3 regions of the Clostridium sp. HCS.1 genome follow, and region 3 is predicted to be linked to each of the others. Evidence: riboswitches for the same ligand, from Rfam matches in the RefSeq annotation. Region 3 holds a riboswitch; each other region holds the start of a gene.

Region 1 (11,308 bases), 630 kb from region 3:
AAATTTACTATTTTCTACTTCACTTAGAATATATATTTCCTTATTCATTAATTTAATGTTTTTTGTATTTATATTATATATTACATTTTCAAAAACAGCTTCACCTCTTATTTCAAAAATTAAGTTATCCTCACTTACTATATATCTATTAAACATTGCTTTTTTATTATCAAATAAGCCTTCTATTCCAAGGGTTGAAATATTTATTTTATAAAAATCTTCAAAGTAAATTTTTCTATCTTTTAAATTTACTTTTTGAATTTTACCTTGATAGTCTATAGCCATTATAGCTTCTTCTTTTTTATCATAATAATACATATTTGGATCCATTTTTATTATCTCTGTATAATAAGTTTGATTTTTTATATCTATAATTAAAATTAATTTTTCTCCCTTGTATTCATAATAATCTGTCATATTATAAAGTTCTGTTATAAAATAATCGTCATTTATTTGAAAATCTTTTGAATGCCTATATTGGAATTTATCAATGGCTTTATAATATATTTCATCATATCCATCTAACTTGAATTTAATATTTTTTTCTATATCCATATAATAAAAAATATGACCTCTTGTATGAAGACCTTGGCTATATATTCCTCTATATGAGTTTTTTCCATTTATTTTAATGAAGTCTACACCTTCCTTAGAAAAATATTTATTTTCTTCTTTAATAAATTCTCCATCTTCCTTTAATATATAAGGTACATTAATTTCATCCTCATCAAGGACTCCCGATTTTCGAGTATCTAAGATCCCATTTACTCCATCTTCATCATAAAAAAGTGGTTCAAAAATTTTATCTTCATATTTAATATTTACATTTCTTTCTGTAATCCTATATTTATTTAATAATTTATTGCTTTTAGTATTTTCCTCTAATATTTTGGTACTGTTACAACTAATTAAACTGGCTGACAATAATACTCCTGTAATTAATGAAATTATTTTTTTCATTAAATAACCTCCCTTTATCTTATTTAATTATATATTAAATGGAAGTTTTTAAATAGTAATGTTTAGTTGTTACAAAGTTATTAAATATTTTCTAAATTTGAAAATAAGTTGATAATGAATTAGTACAATGGTATTATTTATATGTTTTAAAATCATATATTAAATAAATATTTAAAGGGGGAATAAGCTTGACTAAAGATATGACTGTAGGGAATCCTGTAAAACTTATTTTAACTTTTTCAGTTCCTCTCCTTATTGGAAACATATTTCAGCAATTCTATAGTATGGTTGATACAATAATAGTAGGAAGATATTTAGGTGTGGATGCTTTAGCAGCAGTTGGCTCTACTGGTGCCATGGCTTTTTTAGTTAATGGTTTTGTAATAGGTTTAACTAGTGGGTTTTCTGTTCTAGTATCTCAAAGATTCGGGGCAAATGATGTAGAAGGAGTTAAAAAGTCCTTTGCAAGTTCTTTAATTTTATCAGGAATTATGACTATAATAGTTACTGCTTTAAGCATGTTTTTTGCAAAGCCATTATTAGAACTTATGAATACTCCTGAAAACATTATTAAGGATGCTTTGAACTATATTATTATTATTTTTGCTGGAAACATAGCAATCATTTTTTATAATATGCTTTCAAGTATTTTAAGAGCTTTAGGTGATAGTAGAACTCCATTATATTTTTTAATTATAGCTTCAATATTAAATATTATATTAGATATTGTATTTATCGTTAATTTTAACATGGATGTTGCTGGAGCTGCTTATGCTACAATTATCTCTCAATCTATATCTGCTATACTTTGTTCTATACACATAGTAAATAAAGTTCCTATATTAAAATTAAAAAAACGCCACTTAAAATTCAGAAAAGATTATGCTAAAAAGCAATTAAGAATCGGTGTTCCTATGGCATTACAATTTTCTATAACTGCTGCTGGAGCTATGGTTCTACAAGGAGCTCTTAATAACTTTGGTTCAAAAATTATAGCTTCTTATACTGCTGCTTCAAAGGTTCAACAATTAGTTATGCAGCCTGCTGTTACCTTTGGTGTTGCAATGGCTACTTATTCTGGTCAAAACTTAGGGGCAGGTAGAATTGATCGTATAAAAGAAGGTGTTAAAAAATCTGCCATAATTAGTATAATAGTTAGTATAATTTCAACAATTATAGTAGTTTTATTTGGTGGAACCTTTACTAAGATGTTTATGAGTGGAAATGATATGGAAGTTATATCTTATGCTAAACAATATTTAAATACTGTTTCAATTTTTTACATACCACTAGGACTTATATTTATATATAGAAATACATTACAAGGTGTTGGAGAAAGTTTTGTACCTATGATGGCTGGATTTGCTGAAATGATAGCTAGGACGGTGGTAGCCTTTACTCTACCATTATTACTTGATTTTACTGGAATAGCTCTTGCTGATCCTGCTGCATGGTTTGCAGCTTGCATTCCTCTTATGATAACTTATTATAAAAGGATAAATATAATAATGAAAGAAAAGCAAATTCCATTAGAACAGTAATATAAATTATAATTTTAGAAACTCCCACAGGGAGTTTCTACCTAAGTTCTACATTCTTAATTTTTAATTCTTCATTTCATATAACATTTCTATATGAGGAATATCATCCTCTAAATAAATATCTGAAACTTCTATAAATCCTAGGCTTTTATAAAAATCCTTAATATAACATTGTGCTGAAATTCTAATAGGATTATTGCCATAGGTTTCTTCAATATAATTTATAGCCATTTCCATAGACTTTCTTCCTAATTGTTTTCTTCTGTATTCTTTCTTAACTGCCACTCTTCCTATAGAAAATTCATCATAGGATACTCCTTTATTAAGTATTCTTAAGGTTGCAATAACTTCCCCATTTTCAATGCAAAATAAATGGGTTGCTTTGATATCCTTTTTATCACAATCTTGATATATACATTCCTACTCTACAACAAAGACTTCACTTCTTAACTGAAGAATTTTATATAGTTCTTCTGTAGATAACTCATTAAAGTTTTTTATTTTCCAATGCATTTTATAATCACTCTTTTCCTATGTAGTTGTAGCTAAATTATACCATATAAATTAATACTCTTATTTAAATAAATCTTATTAATTACTTTACTAACATACTAAAATTAATAGCATATAATAAATAAAATCAATATTTATAGGTGGGTGCTATGAATTACCTCTTAGAAGTACAAGAACTTAAATTATTAGGTTCAGGTGCTGAAGGTGCAGTTTATTTAACTCCTGAAGGTTATGCTTTAAAAGTCTTTAAAGATATTAAAAACGCTAAAAAGGAAGATGAAATACTTAAGCAAACTATTGATAGTAGGTTTTTCCCTAATTCTATTGTAAGGTTTTCTAATATTTTAATTAGAGAATATGTTGGAGGAGTAACACTTAAAGAATATATTTCTAAACATGGATTACCATATAATTTATCTAAAGAAATAATAGACTTAATAGAAGACTTAAAGAAGCTTAATTTTAAAAGAATTAACTTTAGAAATGCTCATATATTTGTAAACTCCAATGGGAAAATCCAAGTTATTGATCCAAGGAAACCCTACTCTAAAGTTACTCCTTATCCTAAGGACATAATAAAAATACTAGTTAAATATCATTTGTTTGATATATTTTTAAAGGATGTATTAAAATATAACCCATCCCTTCTACCTTATTGGACTTTAGCCTATGATTATCTTGCAGAACCACGAGTAAAAAGAATTCATAGATATGGATAAAAAAGTGAGGCTGTTACTACAGCCTCATCTAAAATCAATATTATATACTACTGATTTTTTAATAATATTCCATAAAGACTTTCACTTATATTAATTTCTTCTACAAAATCAAATCCTATTTCCTTACTTAGATTTATTAATTCTTCACTCTCTATTCTTATATCTACAGGTGGCCCAAATGAAGTTTCTTTCTTATAAAATTCAACTATATATGCTTTACCTGAATCCTTTAAAATCCTTTTTGCTTCTTTTAAAGTACATTCCATATCATTAACTTCATGTAAAACTGTTATCATTAAAGCTAAGTCTACAGTATTACTTTCTATAGGAAGTCTATCTCCTTCTATCTTTATTGGAATTAAAGATTCTAATGATAGTTCATTTTTTTTAGAGTTTAAATAATCTACCATATCTTGTGAAATATCTATTGCATAGATTTTATTTTTACTAATATTTGAAGCTTGGATAGAAAACAATCCAGTACCTGCACCGATATCGCATAAGGTCATTCCATCAGTAAATCCTAATTTTTCTAAGGTTTCCTTAGGTTTTAATTGATTTACTCTATTTGTACTTTCTAATTTAGATTTCATTTTTTCTACAAATATACTCATATTATTCTTCCTTTCTAATATAAATTATGTTACTTTATATTATACTTCAAAATATATATTAGTCCATCCTAATATTACGTTATATAGTAGTATTATATTCTTTGTGCATTTATTATTGACTTTATAAACCATATTATATAAAATTTAGTTATAACATAATAATTAAGTGCTAGGGGTGCCTTTGTGCTGAGAAATGATTTTTCATTAACCCTCTTTAACCTGATCTGGATAATACCAGCGTAGGAAAGCCGTCAGAGATTTATTAGTAATATTTTTAGTATTACTAATATTGTACCTCCTAGCATTTAAATAAGGAGGTTTTTTTTATGAACAATTTTTTTAATACATTAAAGGAAGGCTTTAATGAAATTTATAATAGTCCTTTATCTTTAGCTACTCTTATTGGAGTTATTCTTATAATTTTAGCTCTTATAAGATTTAAGAAGATAAAATTAGACACTAAAGTAATAACAAGAATAGGTATAGCTTTAGCATTAGCTACAATACTTCATCTTGTTAAATTAGTTGATTTACCTAATGGCGCTGGAAGCATTAATCTTGGTAGCATGGTTCCAATTCTTATAATATCCTTCATGTATGGTCCTGAAATAGGAATGCTTACAGGTTTCTTATTTGGAGTAATTTACTTAATTATAAGTCCTTATATATTACATCCAATACAAGTATTATTTGATTATCCCCTTCCTTTTATGGCTGTTGGACTATCTGGATTTTTTAAGAATAAGAAATTATTAGGTACAACTTTGGGAATGTTTATAAGATTTATATTTCACTTTATCTCTGGTGTATTATTCTTTGGAGAATTTGCTCCAAAAGGTTGGTCTCCAGTACTTTATTCCTTTATTGTAAACGGATCTGTAGTACTTGGAAACTTATTAGTGATTTTAATTATTATTTCTCTGTTACCTATTTCTAAAATAATCTTAATGAATAATAGTTACAGTTAAAGCTTAGCTATATAAAATAATTAGAAATAATATATTTATGGCTTTACTTTATGAATATATTTAAATTAAAAAGGCAGAAAATTTAATTAAATTTTCTGCCTTTTATTTAAATAAATATGATTTTTATTATGAATACATTATTAAAATAGAATAAGAGTTTAAAGTTGGAATTTCATTTCTTTTTACCCTCATTATTACTTCATCATTTATTATTTCATTTATAGCTAGAATATTCCATTCTTCACTTATAGTGTTTGTGATAAATTTATTAATATCATAATTATCATAGGTAGTAGCATTAAATATTACAATTATTTCTTTTGCGCCGCCTGTAGCATTTTCATCTTTATAATGCCATTTTATTACTCCAACCCTTTCATCACCATTTAAAAAGCTAATATCAATTTTATTAATATCTTCTCTTTTATCGAATCTAAAGGCTTTAAATTTCTTTCTTATTCTTATTAGCATCTTTACAAAGTTAAACACCTCATAATATTTAACTTTATCAACCCAGTATATAGCATTTATATTGTCAGGACTTTTATAGCTATTATGATCACCATTTTTACTTCTTAATAATTCTGCTCCACCTTGAATAAATGGAATACCTTGAGATAATAAAATTATAGAAAGTGCTAAAACATTTCTTCTTACTAAGTGATTATCAAAGATATCATCTTCTTTTATTATTCTGTATTCATTAGGTTTAATATTTTGATTTAGACTTTTTTCTATTTGATCCCAAAGGGTATAATTATCATGAGCATCTACATAATTAATGCTTTCTACTGGATTTAAGGAAATAGTATTAATAGATCCCTTTAATCCTTCTATTATGCTCCAAGCAGTAGGTCCATCATGTTGCTTTCCGTTAACAAATCCATTAGATGGAGAATTATTCCCTCTGATGTAATCTCTAAAAGTATCGTTAAACACCGAAAATTCTTGACCTCTTTGCATTCCTTTACTTATACCATTTGAAAGTGGTGAATCTCCACCCTTCCATGGTTCACCATAAATTAAAATATTATCATTAACTTCATTTGAAAGCTTTACTATTTCTTTCATAGTATCCACATCTATTAATCCCATAAGGTCAAATCTAAATCCATCAATATTATAATCATTAATCCAATGCTTTATAGAATCAACTATATATTTTCTTACCATAGGTTTTTCAGTAGCAAGTTCATTACCGCAGCCAGATCCATTTGTATATCTACCTCTATAATTAGATCTAAAATAATATCCTGGTACTAACTTATCTAAATTGGAGGTATCCTGCATATGATTATATACAACATCCATAACTATTCTAATATTATTTTTATGAAGGGTATTTATCATACTTCTAAGTTCTACTATTCTTGAAATAGGAGAATAAGCATCGCTAGAATAACTTCCATCAGGAGCATTATAATTTATAGGATCATATCCCCAACTTCTATTTTCTTTTTTACGACTTCTTCTTTCATCTACAGAACCAAAATCAAAAATAGGTAAAATATGCAGATGGGTAATTCCTAAATCCTTTAAGTGATCTATTCCAGTTTTTACGGCAATATTTCTATTGGTATCTATTAATGATGTTCCTTCTTTGGCTAATCCTAAATACTTACCTCTTAAAGCTTTATTTATACCACTATCCTCACTTATAGTAAAATCTCTTATATGCAATTCATAAATTATACTATCTTCTTTCCTTAAAAGTTCTGGTCTTTTATCTAGTAACCATGCTTCTGGCATAGTAGTACTTTTATTTAAATCTATTAAACATCCCTTTTTTCCATTAACTCCTACAGCATTAGCATATGGATCTATTGCATAATTCACTTTTTTACATTCATAACCATTTATATCTAAATCCCTAAAAGTAGTTTTATACATATAGAACTTACCTTCATTGCCTTCTCTATTTAACTCACAGGTATAAGTTCCACTTATAGGTTCATAAATCATTTCATATTTACTTTTTTCTACTGTATCATACCATTTATCATAAAGGCATAACTCAGTTTTCTCTGAAGTAGGAGCCCATACCCTTAGTTTTATTTTATCTTCATAAAAGGTTACACCCATATCATTTTCTTCATAATAAAAATTATCTAAATATCCTCTCATAGTTACCTTACAGGATATAAAGGTGTTACTTGCCCTGACTTCTATTAAGTCTCTTGGAGAAATTTCTAAATTTAAATTGATAAATTCTACTTTCTTAAATACTTTATCAACTTTATACTGAATATTCTCCTGCTTAACTCCATTTATATAAATATAAAATTCTGTTATATCCATAGGTACTTTAGATAAAAAAGCTACAATACTTTTACTATCATCCATTATTGCAACTTCTATTCTTGGTTTAATATAATCTACTAATTCATTTAAATCTGTTATTAATCTATTTTCACCATAAACAATATAACAGTTCTTAACTTTACTTGGAATTTCAAAAGTTATTGTTTGCTCTGACCAATCATTTCCCCATGCTCTTCTTCTTGCAATTACATTTTTCTCTTTTACAAAAGCACATCTTCCAAAGTCACTTTTATCATTTAATTGAACATCATAAGCAAGTCCCTCATTTGAGAAGGTCCAAAGATCCCATATATATCCATCACCAAAATAATCTCCATCATTTTTAATAAAGTGTACTAATGTATCTTTTCTTTTTTCAAAAATTACAGGAAAGTTTCTAGATATTTTAACTCCTGAAACTATATCAATAAAGCTAACCTCTATATATTTTAAATCATTATTAAGCTCTTTAATTTGTATTACATTACCCTTTAATAAAACTTCATTATCTTCACAATTAACTTCCCATTCAACATCTTTAATTTCCTCTATTCCATAGATGGATTCTTTCAATGCAACTAATTGTATCTCTTCCTCTAAATAGAATTCATTACAAGATGCCTTTATATACATTTTAGTTTTATAATTCATATTCTCTATACAATTATTCATCATTTCAACTCCAAAACCATTATATTATATTTTACTCTTTATAAAAATTATTGTTTCAATATACTTAATCTTAATATTGTATATTTCTAATCTTCTCTCTTATTATTTATATTTGCAAATATATAAATGAAGTCCTCCTTTGACTTTATACTAAGCTGCTATTTAAGCTAACGACTTTTATATAAGAAAATCATTGGCTTTTTTATTTTAAGGAGTATTAAAATGTTAAATAACTTTAGCACTTATTATTCTACTTAGAATTATAACTAGATTTACTTTTGAAAATATTTGTAAACCTACTCTTCTTATTTATATTTTATCATAATTTTATTTACTTAATTGTTATAAGTGTGATTAGTACCTATGTTAAATTCTTTAATAATACCTATATAACGAACTATATAAATATTTTTAGGCATGTTTTTATCCTTAATAAATATTAATTTATTAAGGATAGTAAAAATATTATTACTTTTTCATATGTCACTAAACCTATATACAATAGCTATAGTAAAATTTAGTTATAAATAAATTTAAATTATAGTTAATTTATAATTATTTTATCAATATTAATAAATATTATATTATTTTTTAATTTTAAATTACTATTCCTTTTATAAACCCTTTTATATATTCTAATGTTATAATTTTTATATTTATAAAATATTGTACTAAAATTACAATATATCCATATTTAATCAAATAAGGATATTTCACATAAACTCTCCGAATAATATGCAAACTTTTATAATCTTAGTATATCACATAGAATATTTTACTTCATCATAATTTTTTAATAATATCTATAAATATATTATAACTTATGTTTAATATTCATTTAATTTTCAGAAAATTGTATTACAATTTTATAACATATATTGAAACAATAGATCTTCTAAGTTAAAATTCACATAAATTGCTAAATAAATAATAGCAATTAAATAATAATAATTTTTAGGAGGTCTTTTTATGAAAAAAATTTTTTAACAATATTTTTAGTAACTACTCTTGCTATCCAACCAATAGCTTGGAATAGTGCTTCTGCATCTGTTAGTAAATTCAAATTTCAAAAACTAAATTCCACCCTGGATTTAGACAGAAAAATATCTATTGAAGATACAGACTTAACAGACGAATCTTATGCAGATTTAACTTCAGAAAAAGTTATTGCAGTCATAGAAGCTCTACCTGAAGTGGATGATATAACCTTGAAAGACGAAAAGGCAGTAGTTAAAGCGAGAAAATTAGTTATGATCTTTAATGATGATTCCGCTATAACTAATTTAAATAAACTTGTTGATGCTGAAAATAAAATAGCTCAATTAAAAGAAGATACAACTGATAAAGCACAAAAAAATAAAGAATTAGCTGCTATTAAAGCAATAGACAATCTTCCAGAAATTGATGCATTAACTTTGGAAGATGAAAAAGCTGTTATAAAGGCTAGAAAACTAGTTTCAATAGCTAACAATGATGCTGCTATAACTAATTTAAATAAACTTATTGAAGCAGAAAATAGAATAACTCAATTAAAAGAAGATACAACTGATAAAGCACAAAAAAATAAAGAATTAGCTGCTATTAATTCAATAGAAGCTCTTCCTGCAATTGATTCATTAACTCTAGAACATGAAAAAGCTGTTATTAAATCTAGAGAATTAGTTTCAATAGCTAATAATGATGCTGCTATAACTAATTTAAATAAATTAATAGCTGCTGAAGGAAAAATTACAGAACTTAAAGCAAATAAGGATGCAATAAGAGATGATAAAGACAATTGTAATGATAGAAGTGAAAAGCCTAAAGGCCCAGAAAATAATAGAAAGCCTAATAATAACAGAAATAATAGCAGAGGTGAAAATAGAAATAATGGCAGAGGTGGAGATAAAGGACATAGAAATATGGGACAATCTGCTAATAGAGGAGGAAGAAGATAACCCCCTTTGTTAAAAACATAAATAAAATCCTTATTTTACAGTAATATTTTAAGATATAACTAAGTGTTGTTCATATTTTGAACTTCCCTTAGTTATATTTTTTGTAACTATATAAACTTTAAATTATATAATATATTTTAATTTATTATATAATTTCTTTATAAATTTAATTAAATATTCGTTTATTTTTAGAAAAATTATTTCATTATTATAAAATTATATTGAAATGTTCTTTCTTTTAGGCTACAATAATATTAAATTGTTGTGGTAAACATTTACAATTTAAAATTATTACTTATGGAGGGATATTTAATGAAGAAAAAAGCTTTAACTTTATTTCTATTAGCTAGCTTATCAACCCAATTTATTAACTTAAAAATTACTAATGCTATGGTTAATGAATCACCACTTTATAACTTTAAATCTTATGACTTTAATTCAATGGAAGTTATTTATGATGAAACTACCCCTATCTATTTAAATAGTAATAAAACAGAACAAATAACCATTCCAAATGAATATAAGCATAAAAAAGAAGATTTTAGGACTGCATGGCTATCAACAGTAGTAAATATTGATATTAATCCTGTTACTCAGGATCCTAATTTATCTGCTGAAGAAGAATTTAAATTACAATTAAATTCTATATTGGACAAGTTCCAAGAACTAAATTTTAATGCTGTAACCTTCCAAGTAAGTCCAATGCTTGATGCTTGGTATCCATCTGAAGTAGCTCCTTGGTCTCAATATCTTCATAGTGGAGGCTCTGATTACACTTATCAAGGAAAGGATCCAGGTTTTAATGGTTTTGATCCACTAGAATGGTTAATTTCAGAAACTCATAATAGAGGTATGGAATTCCACGCATGGTTTAATCCTTATAGAGTTACTAACAACCCTTTAGATGAGAGAACTGTTGAAGAAAAATTAAATGATCTTGATGCAAATAATTTTGCACGCAAAAACCCTCATTTAGTTTATACTTTTCAAAATAAATTATTTTTAGATCCAGGTGAACCAGAAGTAATTAATTATGCAGTAGCTAGAGTATCTGAAGTGGCAAATAAATATGATGTTGATGCT
Region 2 (11,308 bases), 1.5 Mb from region 3:
ATAATGAAAAAAAACTACAATTATGATACTATCATAGTTGTAGTTTTTTATTTTATTAAAGTGAGGTTAAAATTATGCTAGAAAACGAAAGAAAAAAAATCATGTGGTATACTCTTGCACTAATGGCCTTTTCAGGTGTTTGGGGATTCGGTAATGTAATTAACGGTTTCTCTGAATATAATGGACTACAAGCAATTGTAGCTTGGTTAATTATTTTTGCAATATATTTTATACCATATGCATTAATGGTAGGAGAATTAGGATCAGCATTTAAAAGTCATGGAGGTGGAGTTAGTTCTTGGGTTGGAGAAACTATAGGGCCTAAGCTAGCATATTATGCAGGATGGACATATTGGATTGTACATATGCCGTACCTTTCTCAAAAACCCAATAGCTTTATGATTGCAACTAGTTGGGCTATATTCCAAGATAGTAGAATTAGTAAGATGAACACAGTATTACTACAAATAAGCTGTTTAGTTATATTTGTAATTGCTATGTACATTGCATCAAAGGGGCTAAATCCTTTAAAGAAATTATCTTCTTTAGCTGGAACTTCTATGTTTGTAATGTCTATGCTATTTATTTTATTAATGATGGCAGCACCAGCAATTACAAATGTTCAGTTAAATCAAATTGACTGGTCATTAAGTACATTTATGCCAAAGTTTGATATGGCCTTTTTCACAAGCCTATCAATATTAGTTTTTGCTGTTGGAGGATGTGAAAAAATATCACCATATGTAAATCAAATGAAGGATCCAGCAAAAGGTTTCTCAAAGGGAATGATAGCATTAGCTATTATGGTTGCAGTTACAGCAATACTTGGAACAATATCATTAGGAATGATGTTCGATTCAAATAATATTCCTAAGGACTTAATGACTAATGGGGCATATTATGCATTCCAAAAGTTAGGTGAGTATTATAGAGTAGGTAATTTATTTGTTATTGCTTATGCAATTACTAATATGATTGGACAATTTGCAGTTCTAATTATTTCAATTGATGCTCCATTGCGTATGTTACTTGATAGTGGAGATAGAAGATTTATTCCAGAAAAATTATTTGTAAGAAATAAAAATGGTGCATATACTAATGGATTTAAGTTGATTTTTGTTATAGTTTCTATATTAATCATAGTTCCAGCAATAGGAATTGGAAGTGTAGATGAATTAGTTAGATGGTTAGTAAAGTTAAATGCAGTATGTATGCCATTAAGATATTTATGGGTATTTGTAGCATATATAGCTTTAAAAAAGGTTGGAGGAAAATTCGAAAGAGAGTATTATTTTGTTAAGAATAGAACTTTAGGAATTATTTTAGGAGCTTGGTGTTTTGCTTTTACAGCTTTTGCTTGTATAGGGGGAATGTACTCAGAAGATGTATTCCAATTAGTACTAAATATTATAACTCCATTTATATTAATTGCATTAGGATTAATATTACCTTATATAGCTAAGAGAACAAACATATAATATAGTATAAGGGCTGTTTCAGTGATTTTATTAATTTGTGAAACAGCCCCTTTTTACTTTCTAACTATAGTAATAAATTCACTTTTTGCATAAAAATTCATATAGTTAGAAGTGTTATTTTTAATATTTTGCTTTAAAATTTATGAATTATATTTATAAATTATATAATTTATAAAAAAATATTTAAGAAATAGAGTTATTTGTGAAAAATTAATAAAATTTATAAAAATACTGTTATCTGAATAAAAAATCTGTTAATCTTGTTATGTTAATAATGATAAACTTTAGCTAAAAATACAGATAAGAATAAAGGTGAGGAAGAACAAATGACAAATGGAAAAGTTTTAGACGTTATGAAAGAATATACAATGATTACCCTTGGAGTAATACTTGTAGCTGTAGGATTACAGTATTTTTATTCACCAAATAATTTAGCAGCTGGTGGATTAAGTGGTATGTCTCTTATCATAAATCATTTTGTACCAGTACTTTCTGTTGGTATTACAATTTTTGTTGGAAATTTAATTTTATATGTTATAGCATTTTTTATAATTGGTGGAGATTTTGGTTTTAAAACAATATACGGCAGTGTTATGTTATCTGTTGTTATTGAAATATTAGATAGAGTATTTAAAGCTAGAGCCTTAACAAATAATTTATTAAGTGCAGTTTTAATTGGGGCTATACTAATATCATTAGGATTAGCAACTGCATTTTATTATAATGCTTCAACAGGTGGAACTGATATATTAGCGAAAATATTAAATAAGTATTCTACCTTTAATATAGGGATTTCATTATTATTTGTAGATATAGTAGTTACTATTTGTGGTGGAATTGTATTTGGGTTAGAAAAAGGAATATATTCATTATTAGCAGTTTTTATAACTGGGGTTTTAATAGACAAGTTTATACTTATTTTAACTAATTATAAGAATAAAAAAGAGAAAATTAGTGAAGCAGTATTAAATTAATATAGAGGTACTTAACCTTAAGAGTAATCTAAGGGTTAGGTACCTTTTATTAATTCTAATTTAATAATTAACTTTTACAGTCTATTTGAATATATAAATAATCAATTGAAAATGTTTTCAAAATACATTAATATTTAATATGTGGGATAAGTATATAAGTTTTGGAGAGGATAAAATGAATATAGAAATTATTAGGAGTATTATTTTAAGTATTGGGCTTCTTGTAGTAATTGCCCAGATTTTAGCTAGATTTAATAAAATAAAAGTATATCTTGTAAGTGAAAAACATACCGTAAAAGATCAGTTAGTTATGATTATAATTTTTAGTACAATAAGTATTTTATCAACTTATATGGGATATGGAGTAAAGGGAGCTTTAGCTAATACAAGAGTAATTGGAGTTATGGCAGGAGGATTTATAGGGGGACCAATAGTTGGAATAGGAACAGCAATAATAGCTGGTATACATAGATATACTATTGATATTAATGGATTTACTGCATTAGCATGTTGTATATCAACAATATTAGAAGGAATAATAGCTGTATTTTTTTCAAGTTATATTAAAAGACAAAAATATAGGGAAATTAATTTATATTTAATAACTTTTATGGCTGAAGTTCTTCAAATGATAGTAATACTTATAATTTCAAAACCCTTTGACATGGCCTTAGAATTAGTTAAAAGCATTGCATTTCCTATGGTATTTATTAATTCTTTTGGATTAGTTTTATTTATTGGTGTCTTTAAGCATATATTTATAGAGCAAGAGTACGAACTAGGGCAGAAAATGAGTTTAGCCTTTGATATAACAAAACTATGTTTGCCTGTTATTGAAAAAGGAGAATATAATGAAAAAAGTTGCGAAGAAATAGGAAAAATTATTTTAAAATTTTCAAAAAAACTAGGTTTAGTTTTTACAGATGCTGAAAAAGTAATTTATACTAAAGGAAAATTTTCAATAGATAATAAAAGTGATTTACCTGAAATAGCAAAAAAGGTACTAAAAGAAAAAGCAGTATGTCTAGAAGAGGAAAGCAAAGAAGGTGATGCTTTTTGTAAAGTATTAGATAATGCAGTGGCTATTGGAGCGCCTTTAATAAAAAATGGACAAGTGTTTGGATGCTTTATTATATTTACTGATAAATATAAGCTTTCCCTAGATCCAGAAATAAAATTTGCAGAAGGGCTTAGTTCATTTTTATCTACTAAATATGAATTATTAGAAGCAGAGAAACAAAGAGAGCTTATGCAAAAAGCAGAATTTCATGCATTACAATCACAAATAAACCCACATTTTATATTTAATTCTCTTAATACAATTAGTGCTTTTTGTAGAGAAAAACCTGGCAAGGCAAGAGAATTGTTAATTGATTTAGCAACTTACTTTAGAAATGCTATTCAAAATAAAGAGGGATTAGTAGATATAAATGAGGAAATGGATTATGTAAAAGCTTATTTGCAGTTAGAAAAAGCTAGATTTGAAGATCGATTAAGTATAGATATTCAAATGCAAGATAATTTAAAATGTAAAGTACCTTGTTTAATTTTACAACCTATAGTTGAAAATGCTGTTATTCATGGAGCAATGAAAAGAAAACAAGGGATAGTTAATATAATTATCAAAGAAGACAACAGTAATTTAAAAATATCTGTTATAGATAATGGATTTGGTATTCCTATAGAGATTATCAAAGGCTTAAATGAAAAGACAACATATGAAGGGAATATAGGATTAATAAATGTTCATAGAAGACTATGTTATCTTTACGGAAGGAATTATGGCTTAGATATAGCGACATCAAATGAAGGAACTAAAATAAATATATATATTCCAATGAGGGGAAAAGGGGATGTAAATCATGAAGGTTGCAATAATTGATGATGAAAAACCTGCAAGGAGTGAGTTGATTTTCTTAATAAAAGAAATTATTCCTAATGTAGTGATTTCTGAATTTTCTAATGGAGAAGAAGTTTTAGAGGCTATATCAAATGAAAGTTACGATTTATTTTGCATTGATATTAATTTAGGTGATATAAGTGGAACTACCTTGGCTAAAATGGTTAGAAAAGTTTTACCTTGTACTGAAATTGTATTTGCAACAGCTTATAATAATTATGCTGATAAAGCTTTTGAAGTAGAAGCAATGTATTATCTTTTGAAACCTTTCTCAGAAGCAAAAGTTAAACAGATGTTAGAGAGATATAATAATAAAAAATCTGAAAATAATAAGAAGAATATAGAAGAATTATTTACTAAAATTCCTTTATATTTAGATAAAAAGTTTATTATGATTGATATTGAAGATATTATTTATATTGAATCTGAAAATAGAGAGTGTATAGTTCACACTAAAAATGAAATATATAAAGATAGTAATACATTGAACTATTTTGAAGAAAGATTAGCTGATAAAGGCTTTTTTAGAATTCATAAAAGCTTTTTAATTAATCTTAAGTATATATCAGAAATTCATCCTTGGTTTAATAATACTTATTGTATAAAAGTTAATAGAGTTAAGGATGCTTTTTTACCTGTAAGTAGAAATAAAATTAAGGAGCTAAAAAGGATTTTGCATTTGAAACATTAAAATATACATTTTGTACATTAAAAATAGCAATTCACACCTTAAATAAACGTTTACATTAAGCGTCGTGATAAAATTAATGTGTAAATAATACTTTAAAAGATGAAAAATATTTTATCTTTTAAGGATAATTAGTTGCAAGAATTATATTTGAGAGGTGGAATTTTTAATGGTATCTTTTTTTATTTGTTTAGCAATTTTAATTGGTGGGTATGCTATTTATGGTAAGTACATTGAAAAAAACTTTGGGCCAGATGATAGAGAAACACCTGCAGTTACTTTGGCAGATGGAAGTGACTATGTAGTAATGCCTACATGGAGAATATTTCTTGTTCAACTATTGAATATAGCAGGTCTTGGACCTATTTATGGAGCTATAGCAGGGGCATTATGGGGCCCATCAGTATTTTTATGGATTACCTTTGGTACAATATTTGCAGGAGCTGTTCATGATTATTTATCAGGAATGATATCAATGCGTCATAAAGGTACTACAATTGGCGAGATTGTTGGAATATATTTAGGACCTTTTATGAAACAAGTTATGCGTATATTTTCAATAGTATTACTTGTACTTGTAGGAGTTAGCTTTACAACTGGACCAGCAGCACTTTTAGCTATGCTTACACCAAAAACACTAAATTTTACTTTTTGGTTAGTTGTAATACTTATTTATTATTTCCTTTCAACATTTTTACCTATTGATAAGGTTATTGGAAAGATTTACCCTGTATTTGGATTTAGTTTAATATTTATGGCATTAGGAGTAATTGGTGGAATTATATTTAAAGGATATGCAATCCCAGAAATAACCTTAGCTAATCTTCATCCATCTAAAACACCTATATGGCCTATGATGTTCGTATCAGTTGCTTGTGGAGCAATTTCTGGATTCCATGCAACACAATCACCATTAATGGCACGTTGTATGAAAACAGAAAAAGAAGGTAGAAAAATATTTTACGGAGCAATGGTTGCAGAAGGGGTTATAGCTCTTATATGGGCAGCTGCAGGTTGTGCTTTCTATGGTTCAACAGGGGGATTACAAAATGCAATTAAAGAATTAGGTGGACAAGGACCTGTTGTTTACGAGATTACTCATAAATTACTTGGAGGGGCAGGAGCAGTATTAGCAATGATAGGTGTTATTGCTTGCCCTATATCATCAGGAGATACAGCCTTTAGAAGTGCAAGACTTGTTATATCAGATTGGTTTAATATAGAACAAAAGAGTATTTCAAAGAGATTATTACTTACAGTTCCATTATTAGGTGTTGGAGCAATATTAACTCAAATGGATGTGCAAATGATTTGGAGGTACTTCTCATGGAGTAATCAAACATTAGCTATGTTTGCATTGTGGGCAGGAGCAGTTTATCTTTATAAAAATAAAAAGAATTCTTGGGTAGCTGCAGTACCAGCAACATTTATGTCTGCAGTAAGTTTAACTTATATTTTAATGGCACCTGAAGGATTTAAGCTTAGTAGTACAATTGCATATCCTGCAGGAATTGCTTTTGCAGCATTTTGCTTAGCTTTATTTATAAAAAGTAAAAATTCAAAATCAGAAGATATAGAAGTTGCAGCTTAAAATTGTTTTAAAAATATAAAGATAATAAGAATAATAAAATTTTTTAAATATAAAAGGCTTTCTAATTGAGTTTATTAACTTATTAGAAGGTCTTTTTTTGAACTTTATATTAATAAAAAGGATATCTTTAAAGAATAGTGATAATATATTGCTTTTTATATACTAAAGTTTAGGAATAGCAGTATGAGGATATTGTATTGAAATTCGATTTCTCACTATTCCTAGAAGGGTACATATAGGCTATTGGTTTTATTATTATACATAGAAGAAAAGGTATATCTGACAAATTTAAAATACTGTAGTAAAATAAGTATTTAATAGGAAAGTTTAAGTAATTAATTTGAAAAGGAAGTTATACTATGAGAGAAAAATATAAAATGAGATACCCAGAATATTTTAAAGAATTTAAGTGTATAGGTGGAAACTGCAAAGATAGCTGTTGTGTTGGTTGGGATATAGATATAGATAAGATTACCTTCAAACAATATTATAGAATTCAAGACAAAGAAATGAAAAGAATGTTTCAAAAAAATGTTCATAATAATGATTATTGTACAAGCTATGACATTGATTATGGAAAAATAAAATTAAAGGGTGATAAAAGGTGTCCTTTTTTGGATGAAGAAAATTATTGCATTATTTATTCTAAGATTGGCGAAGAATATCTTTCAAATGTTTGTACATCTTTTCCTAGAATAATTAATAAAATAGATGGATATTATGAAATGTCCCTTGATGTAGCCTGCCCTGAAGCGGCAAGAATTCTTTTATTAAAGGAAGAAGGAATCAAATTTAAAGAAAGTGAAGAAAACTTAGGAAAACATATAGTATCAAGTGAGATTGATACTAAATCTAAAAAATATAATAAGTCACCAATAAAGTATTTCAAAGAAATTAGAGACCTTAGTATTAGAATAATACAAAATAGAAAATTAAATTTAAGTGAAAGGCTTTATATATTAGGTGATTTTATAAATAAATTAGAGGATGAACTTAAATATAATTATGGTAATGTATCTAAATTTATTAAAAACTATGATATAAATTTAGGTAAGGATTGCTATGAAAAAAATAAATTAAATTGTCTTATTCAAATTGATTTTTTCAAAAAAATGTTAGAGTTTTTAAATGTATCTAAAAATGTGGATAGCGTTTCTTTTAAAGAATATACAAGGGAAATTATAGCTGGATTAAAGTTTGATGAAAATATTGAAATAAGTGAACATTCAGGATTATACATAAAAGCATTTGAAGATTATAATGAAAATTTTATTAATAATAGCTATATTTTTGAAAATTATTTAGTGAATTTCATATATAATAATATTTTCCCATTTTCTGAATCTAAATCAATATTTGATGGATATATTATGCTTTTAACAAGATATTCATTTATTAGATTTTATTTGGTTGGAAAATATCTATATAATAAACAGGAATCTAAAGAAAGTATAGTTGAATTTATTCAATCTTTCTCTAAAACTATAGAACATCATAAAAGCTATTTAATTGATTCATTAGAATATATAAAAGAAAAGGAATTTGATAATATAGAATTTGCTAAAGTACTTTTATAATAAATGAATTGCCACTGTTTCTCCAATTAAATTGAAGTATTCTAATTAAATAAATATAAATGATATAATATATATAATATATAAATTATTAAAGATATAAAAAATTATATATAAGAATATAAAAATAAATATATAGCAGAAATACTTATCTAAAGGTTTGTTTTTTTATTAAGGAGGATACATGTATATAGATTGTCATACACATTTAGATTTTTTTGAAAATAATATAGATAAGGCTATTGAAGATATAAATAAAAATAAAATATTAGTTTTAGCAAATAGTATGAATATAGAAAGCTATATTAAAAATAAAGAATACAGTAAGAAAAGTGAATTTATTAAACCTTGCTTTGGGATACATCCTTGGAAGGCTGCAGAGTATAGAGGAGATTTTCAGGCCCTTATTCCCTATATTGAGGAAAGTGAAATGATAGGTGAAATAGGTTTAGACTATCTTTGGGTAGAAGACAAAAGTACCTTTGAGACACAAAGAAGAGTGTTTAATTTTATACTTGAAGAAAGCATAAAGAGAAATAAAGTTATAAGTCTTCACACTAAAGATGCAGAAAAAGAAATATATGAGGCTCTTAAAAAATATAATTATAATAAAGCGATAATCCACTGGTATAGTGGTGGTATGAGCACTTTAGAAAAGCTTATTAAGCTTGGATGTTATTTTACTATTAGTGTAGATATGGGATATTCAGAAAAAACTTATGAAGTATTGAGTAAAATACCAATGGATAAATTACTTTTAGAAACTGATGGTCCAACTGCATTGGAATGGGTTAACGGAGATTATGGATATCCAAGTGAAATAATAAAAGTTTATGGAAAAGTAGCTAATTTTAAAGAGATTAAAATGGAAGAGTTATTGATTATTGTTGAAGAGAATCTAAAAAAGTTATTAAATAATGAGTTAAGAGTATGAAAAATTAATTGTTTATTCAAATACCATCATTAGTTGTTATATATGGATCAAGGAAAATAGAGTAATAATAACTACTAGATAATAGCTAAATAATAATTATTATTAATTACCTTGACATTAATAACCAAAATGAATAAAATGGATATATAAACTTAATAATTTAACTGGGGGGGCAGGGAACTGTCTGAGATAAAGTTGTGACCATTTTGACCCATAAACCTGATTTGGATAATGCCAACGTAGGGAGATTAGTATTGTTTCAATTACAAATTAAGCTATTGAGCAGCATTCTTATATTAGGATGCTGTTTTTTCTTTTAACCATATACTTTATCAGATTTAAGATAAATTATTTAAGTTAATTATAGAAAAAAAAGGAGGGAATTTTATGGAACTATGTAATGTAAGCCTTCAAGTGATACCTTCAGTAACTGAAGAAAGAATTTATCCTGTGGTGGACAAAGTTATTGAATATATTGCTTCTACTGGAGTGAAGTACGAAGTTGGAGCAATGGAAACTACAATGGAGGGAGAACTAGATGACTTACTAGAGATAGTGAAGAAGGCTCAAGATATATGTACAGAAGAAGGTGCATCAAGAGTATGTTCTATGGTTAAAATAGACTATAAAAAAGAAGGCGTGACTATGGATGAAAAAATCGAAAAATATAGGAAATAAACTTGCACCTATAATATTTATTATAATTTTATTAAGTTTATGGGAAGTTGTTGTTAGAGCAGGTGGTATAGAAAAATATATAATGCCAACACCTACAGATGTAATTAAGGTTTTAGTTAGTGACTTTAAAATTATGATACCACATATATTAGCGACATTATATGAAGGCTTTGTAGGTTTTTTAATTGCTATTGTGCTAGCTATAATATTAGCTGTAATTATGGATATGTTACCACTTATAAAGAAAGCACTTTATCCAGTTTTAGTAATATCACAAACTATACCAACCATTGCTTTGGCACCACTTTTTATTATATGGTTTGGTTTTGGATATTTACCAAAAATAATTGTTGTTGTAATTGTGTGCTTTTTCCCAATAGTAATAAGTATAGTGGATGGATTAGAAGGTGTAGATAAAGATTTAATAAATCACTTTAAATTAATGGGAGCATCTAAACTTAATATATTTATGCATTTAAAACTTCCTTATGGAATGATAAATTTCTTCTCAGGAATGAGAATTGCAGCAACTTATAGTATTATGGGGGCTGTAATTGGTGAATGGCTAGGAGGAGATAAGGGACTAGGTGTATATATGACTAGAGCAAGAAGTGCTTATGCCTTAGATAAGATGTTTGCAGCAATTGTTATTATAGTTATTATAAGTATGGCTATATTTGCTTTAGTTTCAATTATGGAAAAAGTTTTTACTCCTTGGAATAATGAAAAAAACAGTACAGAAAGAAAAAATTAATTGGAGGTGGAAATAGTGATAAAAAAGAAATTATTATCAGTAGTTTTAGCGTCAGTAGCAGCATTAACTTTATTTACAGGATGTAGTAATAATAAAGAAACTAGTAAAGATTTAGATTTACAAAAGGTTACATTAATATTGGATTGGACACCTAATACTAATCATACTGGGTTTTATGTAGCACAGGAAAAGGGATATTATAAAGATTTAGGTTTAGATGTTGAAATAATACAACCATCAGAAGGATCATCTCTTCAACTATTAGCAGCAGGTAAAGGAGATTTTGCAGTAAGTTATCAAGAAGATTTAACTTATGCTAGAACATCAGAGACTCCATTACCAGTTATGGCAATAGCAGCTATAATACAGCATAATACATCTGGCTTTGCATCACCTAAAGAAAAGGGGATAGCAACTGTAAAAGATTTTGAAAATAAAGTTTACGGTGGATGGGGAAGTCCATCAGAAGAAGCAATATTAAAGGCTGTTATGGAGAAAAACGGAGCTGATTTTACTAAATTAAAAATGGTAGATGCAGGTACAGAAGATTTCTTTATAGCAACTAAAAACAATTTAGACTTTGAATGGACCTTTGAAGCTTGGACAAATATTGAAGCAAAGCTTAGAGGTTTTGATATTAATTATATTCCAGTTAGAGATTTAGATCCAGCTTTAGATTATTATACTCCTATTATTGCTACAACTGAGGATACAGTTAATAATAAGAAGGATTTAGC
Region 3 (11,308 bases):
AATATTATTATCTCCTTTTTATTCATTAAACCTTGTGGTAATTGTCTAGTTGCTGTTCTTGGATTTCTCGCATCTATTTCTGCATCTATAACTCTATTTAAAGCATTTGCTCCTGTTCTAGCTCCTAAAAATGCAATTAATATCCAAAATATAGTTACAAAATTCAACTTGTTATTTCCAGCTATAAGCATAGATATTAATGCGAAGGATAATGAAAAAATAGTATGTGAGAACATTACTAAAGTTCCGTAATCTAAAATCTTATTTTTTATTTTACTTAATTCCATATTCTTGCCACCTTCTATCTACATGCTCTTTCATCTCTTCACTCATTTCTATATCCTTTGGCCATTCCCTACTATGTCCTTCACTTGGTAATTTTCTAGTTGCATCTATTCCTAATCTATTATCATCGTATATTAGGAAATCTCTCTTAGCATCAATATTATTGAATACCTTCCAAGCTACAATAGATAAATTTTTAGGATTTACTTCTTTATCAACTACTATAACAATTTTAGTATAGATGCTTTCTTCCATTTCCCATACAGACTTCATTATCTCCCTTGCTTGACCTGGATACTTTTTATCTATTGATATAATTACACAACTATTAAAAACTCCTTCTAATGGGAAGTTTATATCTATTATATCTTCTTTATTTCTAAATTCTTGCCAAATTTTATCTGCCTGTTCTTTAATTTTACTTGTAATTTCTATATGCTTTTGACCTTCTCTATCCTGAACTTCCATTGGCCATTTTTTAGTTGCATCTATACCAACCCTGCTACCATATAAAGGTGTATTAGAAGCGTGATCTAAAGCATCTAATGGACCTTCAGCTATTACTATATCTCTCTTAGCATCCATATTATTAAGTACATTTAAAGCTACAGCCTTTGCATCTTGTGGATTTATGTCCTTATCTACAACTATAACCATTTTAGTGTACATCATTTGTCCCATTCCCCACACGGAATTCATAATCTTATTTGCATGGCCTGGATACTTTTTATCTATTGATATAATCACACAACTATGAAAAACTCCTTCTAATGGGAAGTTTATATCTATAATTTCTGGATTCATCATTTTAAGTAGTGGTAAAAAAATTCTTTCTGTTGCTTTACCCATATAACAATCTTCCATAGGTGGTTTACCTACTATTGTAGTTGGGTATACAGGATTTTTCTTATGTGTTATACAAGTTACATGGAAAACTGGATAATCATCAGCTAATGAATAATATCCTGTATGATCTCCAAATGGTCCTTCTAATCTTAACGCCTCATTTACATCAACATATCCTTCTATAACAAATTCTGCATCTGCTGGTACATAAATATCATTTGTTATTGATTTAACCATGTTTATTGGAGCCTTTCTTAAAAATCCTGCAAACATCATTTCATCTACCATTTTTGGTAGTGGAGCCGTTGCTGCATATGTTATAGCTGGATCACAGCCAAGTACTACTGATATAGGCATTTTTCCACCTAATTTTTTATACTGTTCGTAGATTTCTCTACCATCTTTATGCCAATGCCAGTGCATACCTGTAGTATTTTTATCGTAAACTTGCATTCTATACATACCCATGTTTTGTATTCCTGTATCTGGATCTTTCGTAATAACTAAAGGTAATGTTATAAACTTACCTCCATCTTCAGGCCAGCATTTAAGTACAGGTAATTCATTTAAATCTGGATCATGATTTATAACTTCTTGGCAAGCTCCCTTTACTGGTAGTTTTATTGGCAAAACCCCTAACATTCTACTTAATCTTGGCAGAGATTTAACTGCATTCATTATTCCCATATAATTACTCATATCAATAATTTCTTCTATAGCATTCCCCATGTCATTTATATTTTTAACCCCTAAGGCCATTCCCATTCTTTCATATGTACCCATAGCATTTATAAGTACTGGATATTTAGAACCTTTAACATTTTCAAATAATAATGCTTTTCCATAACTTTTAGATACTCTGTCTGTTATTTCTGTTATTTCTAAATCTGGATCTACTTCAACTTTTATTCTATCTAATTGGCCTTTTTTATCTAATGCTTTTATAAATGCTTGCAAATCTTTAAAAGACATAATTACCTCCTAAATTTAACCTTATTGATTTAAGTTCTACATTGTTTTTATATAAATGTTATAATGTGTATATAATTAATCCTACAGGAGGACTAAAATGCTAACCTTAACTAAAAAATTTAAAACTTACGATATTAATTGTTCTGTAGTGCAAATGGGAAATGATTGGAATATAAGCATATATGGTGGTGATATTCCCCATATAGGTGCTCTTGCACTTGGAATACCTAGACCTAGCCTTGAAAATAAAAATAAAATAAGTTCTTCAGTATCTGTTTTAACAATAACTGGTCACAAAGAGGATGTTATTGTTCAAAATGTAGCTAAAGTCTTGTCAAGTACTCTTAACAGTACAGTAATTGTAAGTTGTGGAATACATATTAATGATATCTCTTTTGATGATATACAAAATCTAAATTTAGTTATCCACAATTTAGTTAATGAATTAATTTCTAAAATCTCATAACTTATAAGTGTAGTATTTAGATATTGTGCAATCTAAATACTACGCTTGTTATAATTTTATACCAATTAATTATATTACTCAGTTACTAATTTAACAATTAAATATGAACACTTTTTTTTCTATAATTATATTTTTTTCTATAATAATTAAAAGAAGCTGTATTAACAGCTCCTTAATTTCCTATATATAGTAAACCTCTGATAATATCTTAATTGCCAAATCAGAAAAATATTTAGCTGCAATAATTAATGCATCTTCATTTAGGTTATAAGATGGATGATGCCATTCCCTACTTCCTTCAACTCCCATCCAAATAAAAAATCCTGGAATTTTATTTTGATATAATGCAAAATCTTCTCCACCAGTGCTTTCCTTAGCTAACTCAACTTTATATCCTAATTCTATTGCAGTTTCAGTAGCTACTTTAGTAAAGCTTTCATCATTATAGACTCCTGGCAAATATGGATACCATCTAAAATCTACATTAGCTCCAAAGGCTGATGCAACTCCTTCTATATTTCTCTTAATTAAATCAGGAATTATTTTTCTAGCATCCTTTTGAAAAGTTCTTACTGTACCTTCTAAATAAGCCTTTTCAGGTATTACATTCCAAGTGTTACCTGATTGAAATTTAGTTATACTTATAATAGCATTGCTAAAAGGACTTAAATTGCGACTTATAATTGTTTGCAGTGAAGACACTATTTCACTAGCAACTATAATTGGATCTATGCATCTTTCTGGAATAGCTGCATGTCCTCCTACACCAATAACATCTATTTCAAATCTATCTACACTTGCCATAAGTGGTCCTGCTTTTATACCTATTGTTCCTACTGTAAGGTCCGGTTTATTGTGCATTCCAAATATAGCTTTTACATCCTTTAAAGCTCCAGAATTTATAATCATTTCAGCACCCTTTGCATTTTCTTCTGCTGGCTGAAATATAATTCTTACCCTTCCATGTATTTTTGATTTATTTTTATTTATAATAATAGCTGCTCCTAAAATTGCTGAAGTATGAAAATCATGACCACAAGCATGCATTACCCCATAATTCTTAGAAGCAAAGTCTAAACCTGTTTCTTCTATAATTGGAAGTGCATCAATATCTGCTCTTAAAGCAATAATTGGTCCAGGGTAATCTCCTTCTATTTCAGCAACAACTCCAACTGTTAAAGGTAAATTTAATATATTTATATTTTCTTCCTTTAACCAATTAATAATTCTTTTAGTAGTTTCATGCTCTTCCATAGATAATTCTGGATTTTCATGTAATTCTCTTCTATATTTAATTAGTTTCTCACTTAAAATTTTTTCATTTATAGATAATGTCATTTTGTCTATCTCCTCTCTTGTTTAGGACGATTATCTTTAGAATTTTTTATAATTCGATACTACATATAGTATTTATTACTTTATACTATTCTTTTCCTTTATAAAAATTCCATTATCTATAATTTTCTTTAGTTATAATGATTAAATTATCTATAGAGTTGAAAATTTTCGAATTATTTTATAGGTTATAAGTATGCTCAAGAGGGCCTCTACCTTCTCCTATATCTAGCTTTGCCTTTATAGCTCCTGTTAAATATTCCTTTGCATTTTTAACACTTTCTTCTAAACTTTTCCCCTCTGCTAAGTTACATGCAATTGCTGAAGATAATGTGCAACCAGTTCCATGAGTATTAGGATTTTCTATTCTTTCACTTTTAAAATATGTTATATTACCATTTTCATATAATATGTCTATTGCTTCTTCACTTAAATGTCCACCTTTAACTAATACTGCTATATTTAAATCCTTTGCTATTCCCTTTGCTGCCCTTATCATATCTTCTTGATTTTCTACTTTAAAACCACATAAAACTTCTGCTTCTTGTATATTTGGTGTTATAACTTTTGCTAAAGGCATAAGCTTGTTAGTAAGTACATCTATAGCTTCATCACAAATTAATTTACTTCCACTAGTTGATACCATAACTGGATCTAAAACTATATTTTTAGCTTTATAGTATGAAAGTTTCTCTGCTATTGCTTCTATTATTTCTGAATTAGAAACCATTCCTATCTTTGTTGCATCTGGAACTATATCTTTAAATATACAATCTATTTGGTTACAAACAAAATCTTTTGATGCCTCTTCTATTCCATAAACTCCAGTAGTATTTTGAGCTGTTAAGGCTGTTATAACGCTCATTCCATACATTTTATGAATTGTTATTGTTTTTAAGTCTGCTTGTATTCCTGCTCCTCCACTACAATCTGAACCTGCTATAGTTAAAACCTTTTTCAAAATCCATCCCTCCATTAGTATTTTTCATTAGAACTATATAATTAATCTAAAATTACCTCTTTTGTAATTTTTATAAATTCTTTAGTTCCTTCTTTTATATTTTCTTTAGCAAATATAGCTGATACAACTGCAACTCCATCTATTTTGCTACCCTTTAGTTCTCTTATATTTTCTTCACTTATTCCACCAATAGCTACTACTGGAATACTTACACTTTCACAAATATTCTTAAGTTCTTCTATACTTACATAATCAGCATCTAATTTTGTTGATGTAGTAAAAATTGATCCAACGCCTAAATAATCTGCACCCATCTTTTCAGCTATTAAAGCCTCTTCTTTATTTTTAGCTGATACGCCTAATATCTTATCTTGTCCTATAATCTTTCTTACTGTTTCTGCATTTAAATCACTTTGTCCAACATGAACTCCATCAGCATTACATTTAATTGCTATATCAACATTGTCATTTACTATAAAAGGTACATTGTATTTTTTACAAAGCATATTAATATTTATAGCTTCTTCTAAAAAATCTTTTTCTTCTAAATTTTTTTCTCTTAATTGGAGTATTGTAACTCCACCCTTTAAAGCTTCTTCCACATCATGTTCTAGTGTTCTATTTGAAAGCCAAGCTCTATCTGTCACTGCATAAAGTAATAATTGAGATTTATTTAATTTCAAATTTAGCACCTCCTTCTAAATCTTCTTCTGTTAATTTATAAACTTCATCAATAAGATAATTTCTATAAGAAGAATTACCCGAATTATTTTTCTTCAATATTTCATAAGCATTTTCTCCTGCAATACCCATAGTACATAAAGCTGCTACTGTTGCTTCTAAATAGTTATCATCATTTGCTGCTACAAAGGCAGATATCAGGGTAGTTAACATGCAGCCACTTCCTGTAATTTTAGACATCATTTTATGACCATTTCTAATTACATAAGCCGTATTTTCGTTACAAACTATATCTATAGCTCCTGATATTGCTATTATAGATTTTGTTTTTTTAGAAAAGTCTTTTGCAAAACTTATAACACCATCTATATTTTCATCTGTTACAACATCTGAAATATTAGCATCTACGCCCTTTGTCCTTCCACTACCTAAGGCTAATGCTTTTATTTCTGATATATTCCCTCTGATAACTGCAAATTTCACTTCTTCAAGTAATCTTTTGGCTGTACTATTCCTTAAATTAGAAGCCCCTACACCTACTGGATCAAAGGTTACAGGATGTGAAAGTACATTTGCTTTCTTCCCTGCAAGAATCATTGATTCTATTACATTCTTATTTAAAGTTCCTATATTTATATTAAGTCCATTACATATTGACGTTATTTCTTCTACTTCTTCCTTTTCGTCTGCCATAATTGGTGATGCTCCACAAGCAATTAAAATATTTGCACAATCATTGACTGTTACATAATTAGTTATGCAATGTATAAGTGGATTTTTTTCTTTAATATTTTTTAACATTTTACTTAACATTATTAATTCCCCCTTTAACCTTTCCAATAAATGTTGTTATTAAAATTATAATAATCATAACTGGTATTGTATTTCCAATAGGTGTATCAATCTTCATAAAGAAACGATAGATAATAAATCCTATAATCCATAAAATTAAATTAGTAAAGTCGAAATCTTTATTTATGCTATTTTTATTTAATATAAAATTATCTGCAATTTGTATGGCTATCATTGGTGCAAATACTGACCCTATAAGATATAAGAAATTTTCATATTGAGTAATTGGGGTAAATATAGCAAGAAGCATTCCAATAATACAAACTACTATAGATGTCCACTTTTCCTTAAACTCTTTGGAAATACTGTTTAAACTAACTCCTGCAGAATAAACATCTAAGAATGTTGTAGTAACTGTAGAGAAAATTATTATTATAAGTGCTGCTACTCCAAGTCCTGCTGCTGCCATTATTTTAGATATATCTGATTCTCCTGTATAAATCGCAGCTCCCATTCCTATAATATACATCCATGAACTAGCTACAAAATAAACTATTGAACTAACTGCTATAGACTCTTTTGGCTTTTTAGCATCTTTAATATAATCTGATACTAAAGGTAACCAAGAAAGAGGCATTGCTATACTCAATTCTACCGCTCCTCCAAAACTTATATTCGCACTAAAGGTGCTTGTACTATTTTCTTTAAAAATAATAAAACTTAAAATTACTGTTAGTATAAAAAGCATAATCATAGCTACTGTATTTAGTTTGCTTAGTTTATTAATATCAATTATAACCCATAATATTATTAAAATTGATATTAGCACTGCCCATATTGAACTTCCACCAAAGCTGAATAAATTATTAGCTGCTATTGCTCCACTTATTATCATTACAGCTGTCCATCCAACTAATTGCAATGCATTAAGACTTGAAAATAATATAGATCCTTTTTTCCCAAAGGATATTTTAACGCTATCCATTGAACTAAGTCCTGTTTTAGCACCTATAAATCCAGAAAAATAGAAAAGAATACAACCAATTAAATGTCCTAGTAATATAGCAATTAATCCTTTTTTGAAGCCTAAAGGCGCAATAAGAGTTCCAGTTAATATTTCTGCAAGTGATACTGCTGCTCCAAACCAAATTAGACTTTGTCCAAATGTTGATATTTTAGATTTTTCCATAAATACATCTCCTTTTTATAATCATGTCAAAAAGGCTAGTAAATATAATTCCTTAAGTAACAAAAAAAGGAAATACCCTTTGGTATTTCCATCATATAAGCAAACTATATCACTTCCTACGTTGGCATTACCCAAATCAGGTGTAAGGGTCGAAGTTTGATTACTTCCTCTCAGCCTGCTACCACAAGCTCCCCCGATTATATCTAAATTGTGTTAATTATATCAAAGTATTTATTTTTTGTAAATAGTATACTTTAATTACCTTATTCTTAATAACTTATTTTTTTAAGACATAGAATGAATAATCATTAATTCTATAGCAAATAATATTTTTGAATAACTAAAAATTACTATAAAAGGAGAGAATTAATATGTCATTAATAGGTAAACAAGTAGAACCATTCAAAGCTGATGCTTATCAAAATGGAAAATTTTTAGAAATAACTGAAGAAAGTTTTAAAGGTAACTGGAGTGTAATTTGCTTCTACCCTGCTGATTTTACTTTTGTTTGTCCTACTGAACTTGAAGATTTACAAGATCAATATGCAACTCTTAAATCTCTTGGAGCTGAAGTTTATTCTGTTTCAACAGATACTCACTTTACTCACAAGGCATGGCATGATACATCTGAAGCAATTGGTAAAATTGAATATATTATGATTGGAGATCCATCTCATACACTTTCATGGAACTTTGATGTTCTTATTGAAGAATCTGGTCTTGCTGATAGAGGTACCTTTATTATAGATCCAGATGGAACTATTCAATGTATTGAAATTAATGCTGGTAATATTGGTCGTGATGCTAGCTCTTTAGTAGATAAAATAAAAGCTGCTCAATATGTAAGAAATAATCCAAAGGAAGTTTGTCCTGCAAAATGGAAAGAAGGATCTAAAACATTAACACCTGGTCTTGATCTTGTTGGCAAAATTTAATAGGTACTTATTATGTTAGATAATAATATTAAAGAGCAACTATCAACATACCTTAATATGTTAGAAAATGATATTCTCATAAAAAAGAATCTAGGTACTGACAAATATTCTTTAGAGGTAGCGGAACTTATTGATGAAATTTCTTCTATGTCTTCTAAAATTCATGTAGAAAATGCTACTTTAAAAAGAACTCCTAGCTTTAGTGTTAATTCTATGAATGAAGATACTGGTGTAATTTTTGCAGGTGTTCCCTTAGGCCATGAGTTTTCTTCTTTGGTTTTAGCATTATTACAAGTAAGTGGAAGACCTCCTAAGGTAGATGAAAGTATAATAAATAGAATAAAATCCATTGATAGAGATTTAAATTTTGAAACCTATATAAGCTTAAGCTGCCATAATTGTCCTGATGTTGTTCAGGCATTAAATCTTATGAGTATTTTAAACCCCAAAATTACTCATAGAATGATAGATGGTGAAAGCTTTAAAGAAGAAATTGAATCTAGAGATATTATGGCTGTTCCAACTATCTTCTTAAATGGTGAACATTTTGATAGTGGCAGAATAAGCCTAGAAGAAATTTTACTAAAGCTTGGTGAAAAGAAGGATAGTTCTTCTCTTAATGATAAAGGAATCTTTGATGTTTTAGTTATTGGTGGAGGCCCTTCTGGCTCTAGTGCAGCTATATATTCTGCAAGAAAAGGCTTAAAAACTGGAATAGTAGTTGAACGTTTTGGCGGTCAAGTTATGGATACAATGGCTATTGAAAATTTTATTAGTGTTCCATATACAGAAGGTCCAAAACTATCTAGGAACTTAGAAGAACATGTTAAAAACTATAATATTGATATTATTATTTCTGAAAGTGCAAAATCAATAAATAAAAATAATGATTATATAGAGGTAACTTTAGAAAGTAATGCTACTCTTAAAAGTAAAACTCTTATAATTTCAACAGGAGCAAAGTGGAGAGAACTTGGTGTACCTGGTGAAAAGGAATTTAAAAATAAAGGTGTAGCTTATTGTCCTCACTGCGATGGTCCAATTTATAAAGGAAAGGATATAGCTGTTGTTGGTGGTGGTAATTCTGGTATTGAAGCTGCTATTGACCTTGCTAATATTGTAAAGCATGTAACTGTATTAGAGTTTTTACCTGAATTAAAGGCAGATGCTGTTTTACAAGAAAAGCTAAATTCTTTATCTAATGTCACTGTACTAAAAAATGTTCAAGTAAAAGAAATTACAGGAACTAATAAGGTAAATGGTCTAGTTTATGTTGATAGAAACACAAATGAAGAAAAGAGCATAGCCTTAGAAGGAATCTTTGTACAAATTGGCTTAGTACCAAATACAAAGTGGCTTAATAATACTTTAGAAATGAATAAGATAGGAGAAATAATTGTAGATAAAAAATGTTCTACAAGTTTAGATGGTGTTTTTGCTGCTGGAGATTGTACTGATAGCCCTTATAAGCAAATTATCATTGCTATGGGTTCTGGTGCAACAGCTTCATTAAGTGCTTTTGACTATCTTATTCGTAATAGACAAAACAGATAAATTTTTAAATATAAAAATGCAATCTAAAAGTTATATATAATTATTTAACTTTTAGATTGCATATCTTTTTTAATTTACTTAGTTTAAATATAATGAATCTGTATTAAATTCTTTATCTATCATTTTAGTTTTATACATGAAATCAGCTACATTTTGTAATGCTGTACGGTCAGCTTCTGTTATTTCAATATTAAAGTCATATTGCTTAAACATTTCTTCTACTGCTGCCTTTTCTAAACCAAGGTCCTTAGCAACCATATCCATTGTTTCATCATGATTTTCATTTATAAAATCAAGAACCTTATATTGAGCCTTAATAAATAATTCTATTTCTTCTTTATGTTCATTATAAAAGTCTTCTCTAACAGCAACTACATTTACTCCATCAGTTAAGCCTTTTCCATCAGTAATTAAGTTATATCCTTGTTCCTTTGATTTATATGCATTAGCACCAGCAACTAATGCTGCATCAATGCTTCCAGCATCTAAAGCTGCTTTTGCATCTGGAATAGACATATTTACATAATTCACATCTTCAATAGTCATTCCTGCTTTTTCAAGATATGATACTAATAATTGGTGTAAAGTAGTTCCCATAGGTCCTGCTACTGTTTTACCCTTTAAATCTTCTGGTGTTTTAATATTTGCATCCTTTGAATATATAGTATAAGCTTCTGGAGATCTACCATATATATCTAATACCTTTATATCTGCACCATTTGCTGCTGCTAAAACTGCTGAAGTTCCTCCAAGAGCATATAATATATCAACATCACCTGATGCTAATGCTTGAGTTTGATCTGCTCCAGATGTTATTTCTGCATATTTGACAGTTATATCCTTGCCATTATTCTTAAATTCTTCTTCTATAATATTTTTATTTTTTTGTACTATGCTTGGTACATTTAAAGGTGATGTTACGTGAGTTATTGTTAATTCACTTAAATCTGATTTTTCAGCATCTCCTTTTTGTGAACATCCTACCATAGATGTCATAATTACAGTACCTGCTATAATTGATGTGAGTACCTTGTTTCTTAATTTCATTTTTCTTTCCTCCAAATTATGTATTTTATCTATTCAACCTTTAAGTCATTCATTATCTTTTTTTTAATATTTAGATATTTATCACTTAATAGGTCTCGTTCTTTATTTTTTTCATCCATTTCATATTGAGATTTAACTTTTCCTTTTTCTAAAACTACTATTTTATCTCCAAGAACTAATGCTTCATCTATGCTATGGGTTACAAATAAAATTGGGCAATTTCTCTTATTATGTATTTTTATTAA

The links. A riboswitch is a leader RNA that binds a small molecule or an ion and turns the genes downstream of it on or off. The one in region 3 is predicted to bind thiamine pyrophosphate.
Region 1: it holds a riboswitch for thiamine pyrophosphate, as region 3 does, so the genes downstream of both, thiT (energy-coupled thiamine transporter ThiT) here and cytX (putative hydroxymethylpyrimidine transporter CytX) in region 3, are expected to answer to the same signal.
Region 2: it holds a riboswitch for thiamine pyrophosphate, as region 3 does, so the genes downstream of both, ACFYH6_RS12860 (MTH1187 family thiamine-binding protein) here and cytX (putative hydroxymethylpyrimidine transporter CytX) in region 3, are expected to answer to the same signal.

The regions. Positions count from the first base shown of each region.
Region 1 covers NZ_CP170704.1:1,830,402-1,841,709, reverse strand. Annotated here, with positions in the region: gene ACFYH6_RS08765 (hypothetical protein) at 1-960, opposite strand, end outside; gene ACFYH6_RS08760 (MATE family efflux transporter) at 1,149-2,501, shown strand; partial or broken gene ACFYH6_RS08755 (GNAT family N-acetyltransferase) at 2,565-3,014, opposite strand; gene ACFYH6_RS08750 (serine/threonine protein kinase) at 3,164-3,733, shown strand; gene ACFYH6_RS08745 (class I SAM-dependent methyltransferase) at 3,781-4,347, opposite strand; TPP riboswitch at 4,509-4,610, shown strand; gene thiT (energy-coupled thiamine transporter ThiT) at 4,674-5,315, shown strand; gene pulA (type I pullulanase) at 5,442-8,288, opposite strand; gene ACFYH6_RS08730 (hypothetical protein) at 9,497-10,225, shown strand; gene ACFYH6_RS08725 (glycoside hydrolase family 10 protein) at 10,538-11,308, shown strand, end outside.
Region 2 covers NZ_CP170704.1:2,702,312-2,713,619, reverse strand. Annotated here, with positions in the region: gene ACFYH6_RS12895 (APC family permease) at 75-1,478, shown strand; gene ACFYH6_RS12890 (YitT family protein) at 1,805-2,452, shown strand; gene ACFYH6_RS12885 (LytS/YhcK type 5TM receptor domain-containing protein) at 2,628-4,334, shown strand; gene ACFYH6_RS12880 (LytTR family DNA-binding domain-containing protein) at 4,315-5,043, shown strand; gene ACFYH6_RS12875 (carbon starvation protein A) at 5,210-6,631, shown strand; gene fliB (flagellin lysine-N-methylase) at 6,991-8,208, shown strand; gene ACFYH6_RS12865 (TatD family hydrolase) at 8,390-9,139, shown strand; TPP riboswitch at 9,295-9,402, shown strand; gene ACFYH6_RS12860 (MTH1187 family thiamine-binding protein) at 9,527-9,817, shown strand; gene ACFYH6_RS12855 (ABC transporter permease) at 9,789-10,571, shown strand; gene ACFYH6_RS12850 (ABC transporter substrate-binding protein) at 10,587-11,308, shown strand, end outside.
Region 3 covers NZ_CP170704.1:1,201,876-1,213,183, reverse strand. Annotated here, with positions in the region: gene ACFYH6_RS05740 (UbiA-like polyprenyltransferase) at 1-287, opposite strand, end outside; gene ACFYH6_RS05735 (menaquinone biosynthesis decarboxylase) at 274-2,103, opposite strand; gene ACFYH6_RS05730 (hypothetical protein) at 2,201-2,569, shown strand; gene ACFYH6_RS05725 (amidohydrolase) at 2,750-3,907, opposite strand; gene thiD (bifunctional hydroxymethylpyrimidine kinase/phosphomethylpyrimidine kinase) at 4,086-4,865, opposite strand; gene thiE (thiamine phosphate synthase) at 4,907-5,557, opposite strand; gene thiM (hydroxyethylthiazole kinase) at 5,535-6,359, opposite strand; gene cytX (putative hydroxymethylpyrimidine transporter CytX) at 6,349-7,527, opposite strand; TPP riboswitch at 7,622-7,732, opposite strand; gene ahpC (alkyl hydroperoxide reductase subunit C) at 7,899-8,462, shown strand; gene ahpF (alkyl hydroperoxide reductase subunit F) at 8,475-10,016, shown strand; gene ACFYH6_RS05690 (ABC transporter substrate-binding protein) at 10,095-11,063, opposite strand; gene ACFYH6_RS05685 (ABC transporter ATP-binding protein) at 11,093-11,308, opposite strand, start outside.